2 linked regions of the Ancylothrix sp. D3o genome follow. The protein of the gene in region 2 interacts with the protein of the main gene of each other region in a pairwise test. Links are inferred from orthologs where the notes say so. Each region holds a gene or a part of one and is shown on either strand. Other genes may lie near its edges.

Region 1 (3,256 bases), 200 kb from region 2 along the record:
CAGAAGACTACGCTTTTTTCATCAAAGCTTTACTTGATATTCATCAAGCTTGTTTAATTTATCCCTCATTGGAGCCTAACCAATGGTTAGAAAACGCCCTCAAATTACAAGCCGAATTTGACGAATTTTTGTGGAGTTCTGAAAGTGGCGGTTATTACAATACAGCCAGTGATGCCAGTCAAGATTTATTAGTCCGAGAACGCAGTTATATAGACAATGCGACTCCTTCGGCAAATGGTATAGCTATTGCAAATTTAGTGCGTCTTACAGAACTCAGCGAGAACCTAGAATATCTGGCAAAAGCAGAAAAAACGTTAGAAGCTTTTAGCAGTGCTATGTTGCAAGCTTCCCAAGGTTGTCCGAGTTTATTTAGCGCCCTTGACTGGTATCAAAATCAAACTTTAATTCGCACAGGTTCGGAACAGATTGCTCAACTTATTAAGGAATACGGGCCGGCAGGAGTTTATAAAGTAGAAACAGGTTTGCCGGCGGGTAGTGTTGGATTGGTTTGTCAAGGTTTACGGTGTTTGGAACCGGCTACAACAATTGAGAAACTGTTACAGCAAATTCGGGAGAGTCAAAATTTAAGAAGAAATTAACCGCATCCTATAGCAGATAAACGCAGATAAATGCAGATAAATGCACAGCAGGTTTCTGGGTTTATCGGCGATTATTTTCTGGGGCTGTCGTAGGGGGGATTTTTTCAAGAGCGATTAAGGCTTCAATGACAGTTTTAACAATTGGTGCTCCTACCTCGCCGCCACTTCCCCCCACCGGCTCATCCACAATTGCTACTACTACATAACGGGGTGATTCTGCCGGCACTACAGCCCCAAAACTCACGATTTTGGCATAATCAGAATAGCCTCCAGAAGCGCTAGATTTTTGAGCGGTGCCGGTTTTGCCTGCAATGCGATAACCTTCAATTTGAGCGGCTTTGCCGGTGCCATCAGTTACTACTTTTTCCATCATGGCAAGAACCGCTTTCGTGGTACTAGGCGAGAAAATTTGCTCGGCTTCTTCTAATTTTGGCTGCCAATAATATTTGCCATTACTATCAGTCAAACCTTTGACAACATGGGGAGAAACTAATTTGCCACCATTGGCTAAAGCTCCATAAAATTCTACAAGTTGCAAAGGAGTAATTGCAAAACTTTGTCCAAACGCTGTAGTGGCTGCATTAACTTTGCCGGCCAAAAATTCTTTTTCACTCAAAATTTGACTTCGACCGGCAAAAGGTAAATCTGTTTTGAGAGTTGAACCTAATCCTAAACGTTCTAACCACTTATAAAACAAATCTTGTTTCAGCGAAAAAGCCACTTGTGCCGTGCCGACGTTATTAGAATATTGCATCACTTCCGTCAGAGAAATCGTACCGCGACCGGCTCCATCAGCGTTACCAATCGTCGCCCCATTCACATAAAGCTGTCCGCTGTCGTACACCACCGAATCAGGTTGAACCGTTCCTGCTTCCAGCGCTATCGCAATTGTCAAGGGTTTGAAAGTAGAACCGGGTTCATAAATATCAGAAACAGCCCAATTTTTAAAGCGAGACAAATCATATTTGAAATACTGATTCGGGTCGTAAGTTGGTTCGCAAACCAGCGCCAAAAGCGAACCATCTACAGCATCCATAACAATTACAGTCCCGCGTTTGGCTTTAAACTCTGTCATTTTTTCACTCAAAGCTCTGCGGACGGCTCGCTGTAACCGGCTATCAAGCGTCAATTGTAAACGCAACTCATCAATAGCCACAAAACCAGGACTGTGGGGGGGAACATTGCGCTCAAGCATTTGAGAAAAACTGTATTCAACACCGGCTTGAGGAAGATTTTCTGCATCCACATAGCCCACAACCTCAGCCGCAAGGTCTTCGTAGGGGTAGAGACGAGCATAACTTTCTAACAGTTCTAAACCATCGAGCCTGAGTTCAACAATTCGAGAGCGCACTTGTTCTGAGAGAAACTCAGAAACTTTGAGGCCGGTGTCTCCCTGAGAGAATAAATCGATTAATTCTGACTTTTTTCGCTGCAAAAGCGGCGCTAACTTTTCGGCTACCTCAACGGCTGGCTGGTTAAACATCACCGGGTGAGCATAGAGCGTATAAACGGGCCGGTCGATGGCTAAAAAATTACCTTGACGGTCAATAATAGGCCGTCGGGGGATCATGCGGGTAGGAGCGAGTTGTTGCTGAGCCATTGCTCGTGCACGCAGATCCGAGCCTTTAAAAATTTGTAGTTTAACTAAATTTAAGGTTAAACCTAGACTGCCTGCCAGCAAAACTCCCCACACCAATAACAATCTCCAGCGCCTACCGCGAGGCGACATCTCGATAGCCGGTGGAGAAGACGGCTTCTGAGGACGGCGGCGGCGTCTTCGGTTGAGCGGGGTTGGTTGGTTGGAGGGGATGCCGGTTTTGTCCTTTCTTGTTCGCTTAGCCTCGCGTAGGGGAGGCGAATTGTTGCTAACAACGCTCAAGCGCCGGTTATTTTTGCGACCTTTAAAAGCTTTTAATTTTGAGTTTGGGGGGTTGCTGGCATCCATTATTTCCTCGGCCTGTATTCTCGCAAACAATAACTCTTGTTGGGGTTTTATTTACTTACCCTTGTCAATCAACCCATCGGTGGTTTTTTGGAAAAAAAACGGCCAATTGCTGCTATTTATGTCCATTGGGCCACAAATGTTAGTAACCGAGAGGAGCGGGCTCGGTATCTTGGGGCATTACTGGGCGAGACTGGGCGGGGGTTGCTGGTTGAGTGCGCTGGGGGGCTGGTTCGAGAAACATAATTTGAGAGGAATTGGGTTGCACTAAACCGCTGCCCGGACGGTCGGCTAATTTGGCAATTTGATTTTTGAGGGTTTCATTGGCGGCGATCAATTGGCGCTCGTCGCGGCGCAAAGAGTTCAGTTTGCTCGATTCTTGTTGCCATTTTTCCTGGGAGTAGACGGTGAAGCCATAGACGCTTAAACAAGCCGCGACTAAAACCAAGGTTAATATCGATGAAGCTTGTTGAGCTTCTATCAAAGAACGCAACCACACCGGCATCTGTGTCGGCGAGGGCATCATTTGTACGGTTTGCTCGCCCCTGCTAACGGATGGTAGGGTTGTTTTTTTTCTATCTATGGGCGTGACTTTGGCGCTGGTTGCGGCACTTTCAGGTTTGGGTAGGGGTTGGAGCCGGTGGCTCGAAAGAGAGGCTTTAATAGCAGCAGTCATAGACTTGTCCTATATCAAATCACTATTTTTGCACGGCTC
Region 2 (3,235 bases):
TTCTTGTTTATCGTTTGGAAATCCTGTGTCATTAGGGCGAAGAATTCTCATATCACCATGTCGGGTGTAAAAACGTATGTAATTCCTTAAATATGACAATTCCTCATCTTTATGTTTCTTGGAATCATAATAATCCGGAAAGTTGTTCACCTCCAGACCTTCAACAATGATCATAGCTCCTGTGTTAAATTTATCTCTAAAATATTCTTGATTAAGTTTATCCAGAATCGGCTGAATTTGAGAATTTTTGATCTTAAATAAAGCCGCTAGACTTTCCCAAGGTTGCTCATTTTTTTGCGAGGAAATATCAAATTCAACTTTTAAGTTCTTTTTAGGATTATCTATAGATATTGAACGCCAATTTTCCTCACCCTTACATCTGGTAATCAAGGTAAATTTTGTAGAAGCAAAACATAGCTTTGATCCTTGACATTTATAGCCTATAGCTTCTCCTTGAATTTTTGTAGACATCCCTATAGAGAAAAAAGCCTCATAAGGAGTTATCCCATTAATTTCTTGAGTCTCGCTTAAACCAATACCGTTGTCAAAGTAAATAAATCCTTTTTCTTTCAATAATGGATAAATTTCTATTCTATTTGCCCGTGCATCATAGGAGTTTGATATTAATTCTCGAATAACCTCACAGGGGTCTTTTTTATTAACTGAAAGCTCAGACAAAGAGTGTGTATAGGATATGTGGGGATGAAGTGAAGCCATAAAGATATGTGTAGTTTACTGGGAACGAAATTATCTTATCACTCTCCTTGAGCCGAGGAGATCAGTAAATATACTGAGTTAATCGAATTAAGGTCAGGGTGAAAACTTGCTGTTAATTGACATGACGGTGCTTTACTGTTGTCTTTGCTAAATCTTGCCTTAAACCTTGCCCGATGGAAAGTTTAAGTAAGGTTTCCACCGGCATTTTTCGATGCGCCGAAACTTGCTTAAGCGATTCTAAAGTATCTATTAGAGTTAAAATAGAAACCGCTTCTGCTGGATGCGGACGCACTTTTAATTTCATATCTTCTAAAGCCTATTCATCACTTTTTGACTTTAACTTACGCCGACCGGCGTCGGCGTTTTTGACGGCGTTCTTCCAACGACGAAACCTCGCCACCACTGCTTTCTCTTGCCACTCTAATTAACAAACCGGCAGTCAACAAACTGGCAATCATTGAACTACCACCATAACTGACTAAAGGCAAAGGTAAACCGGTTGTAGGTAACGCACCTGTTGCCACACCAATATTTAACAACGACTGCCCAATCATCAAAACCATCGCCCCAATTGCTACTAATTGATGTAAAATATTTTGAGCCTTAAATGCTACCCTCAGCGCCATTGTTCCATAAGCAACCAACAACAAAAATAACCCTAAACATCCGAAAAGCCCAAATTCTTCCGCAAACACAGAAAAAATAAAATCGCTGTATTGAATTGGCAGAAAAAATAACTTTTGTTGCGACATTCCGAAGCCATTTCCTACGGTTCCACCCGAACCCACAGCCATTAAACTTTGGGTGAGTTGATAACCATCTCCCATTGCATCGGCCCAAGGATTCAAAAATGATAAAACCCGGCGGCGTTGATATTCTTGAAAAGTTACACTTAAAAGCCCTAACATTAAGCCGGCTAAAGCGGTTCCCCCCAGTTGATTGAAAGGAATACCACTCGCCAGCGCTACTAACCACAATGTCATGCCACAAAGGGCTGTTGTACTTAAATTTGGCTGTTTTAAAATCCCAAGCAAAACAAGGGCAAAAATCCCCAGCCAAGTAATGCGGACTCCCCAAGAAAAGCGGTTCCAATGCCCAAAAATACGAGCGCTTTGTAAGATTAAAAATGGTTTAATTAATTCCGAAGGTTGAATCAAAACCGGCCCCAATTTTAGCCAGCGAGTTGCGCCGAAAGCGGTTTGTCCAAGTCCGGGTAACTGCGTCATCCAAATAAAGCCCAGCAATAGCAAAACTAAAAAATTTGCTATCCCCATGATGTAGCGCAGGGGGGAGTTGACGATTATATTAAAGCCTAGCAAACCGATCAATATCCAAACTAGCTGGCGTTTCACAAAAAACAAGCCATCGCCATGTTCTACAAAGCCGCTAGGATAGGATGCAGAATACATGACTATGAGGCCGGTAAACAGCCACAGGAAGGTTAACCACCGCAATATCCGCGCTTCCCACGCCCAATCTTTTACGGAAGGGTCAAAAATCGGTAATAGCCGGCTTATATTCACAATTGTTTTTTATCCTTGGTCATTTGTTCTTTGTCAATTGTCCTTGGTAAAATCACAAATGACAAATCACAAAAAAGAGGCCGCTACTAGCGACCTCTTTTCAAAGCGTGATTCAAACTAAAGTGGCTATTACAGCAGGCCGGTGTTGGTGCCGGGTTTGCCGGTAGCTAGCTGAACTTTAACGATTTTGCCACCCATTTTCATAATCCGTTGCTGCTCACGGAACCAGTTGTCGTAAGGCACCAATTTGGTGAAATAGGTGTTTTGTAATTCGCGCTGAGTGCGGATACGCGACTGGCTGGGAACGCAGGCAGTAACTTTGAACATTCTCATGGTTTTCTTCTCCTGGCGGGATATGAAAAATTTGGATGTGAATTAATTATCTAATGTCAACGTCTCGCCGGTAAATTATTTAAAAAATTTTACGGGGAGTAAGCGTTTGTTTGGTCGTTTTTACTATTAGTCAAATTTGGATGATTTGACCGAACGACGAGCTTTTTGGCTGACAAGCTTTGCATTTTACTATCGATGCGGAGGCTAATGCACGCGAGGTAGCCCATAATTTTTATTGAAGGTTGGGCATCAAGAGTCAATATTAGACCGAAAAAACTCATTTATTTTGGAATAAATAAGCCTTAAACAGGCTAACACTCACTCTGGACGGCCCAAACCCCAATTATTTAGTCATTCGTCATTGCTCATTTGTTCTTAGCTAAGGACAAAGGACAATGGACAAGGGACTTTATTAGCTCAAGCCAGAAGAAATGTAGTCGAAGTAAACGCCCATTTCTTTACCGGCATCAGCACCCACCAAACCGGCGGTAACTTCTTTCATAGCTTGGATAGCTTGAACGGTAGCGCCGATGGGAACGCCCAAGGAGTTGTAGGTTTCTTTCAAACCGTTGAGGACGCGCTCATCAAGGATGGACGGGTCGCCGGCCAACATGGCGTAGGTGGCATAACGGAGGTAGTAGTCGAGGTCGCGGATGCAAGCT

What was found.
Region 1: the proteins of NG798_RS06605 (region 2) and NG798_RS07355 interact in binary tests that used the Escherichia coli proteins (3 or more experiments, as listed by UniProt). The link is inferred for Ancylothrix sp. D3o from one-to-one orthologs.

The regions. Positions count from the first base shown.
Region 1 is NZ_JAMXEX010000002.1:737,009-740,264, reverse strand. What follows is about bases 103-3,032. They hold NG798_RS07355 (penicillin-binding protein 2), read right to left. Parts: upstream 2,545-3,032; coding sequence 661-2,544; downstream 103-660. Other genes in these bases: NG798_RS07350 (hypothetical protein), read right to left, coding at 2,684-3,032; NG798_RS07360 (thioredoxin domain-containing protein), read left to right, coding at 103-599. Outside these bases: more of NG798_RS07360, read left to right, coding at 1-102; more of NG798_RS07350, read right to left, coding at 3,033-3,217. UniProt on the Escherichia coli protein: Essential cell division protein that catalyzes cross-linking of the peptidoglycan cell wall at the division septum. Required for localization of FtsN.
Region 2 is NZ_JAMXEX010000002.1:536,079-539,313, forward strand. What follows is about bases 150-3,058. They hold NG798_RS06605 (FtsW/RodA/SpoVE family cell cycle protein), read right to left. Parts: upstream 2,241-3,058; coding sequence 1,059-2,240; downstream 150-1,058. Other genes in these bases: NG798_RS06595 (ATP-binding protein), read right to left, coding at 150-717; NG798_RS06600 (hypothetical protein), read right to left, coding at 830-1,021; NG798_RS06610 (phycobilisome linker polypeptide), read right to left, coding at 2,370-2,573; apcB (allophycocyanin subunit beta), read right to left, coding at 2,986-3,058. Outside these bases: more of NG798_RS06595, read right to left, coding at 1-149; more of apcB, read right to left, coding at 3,059-3,235.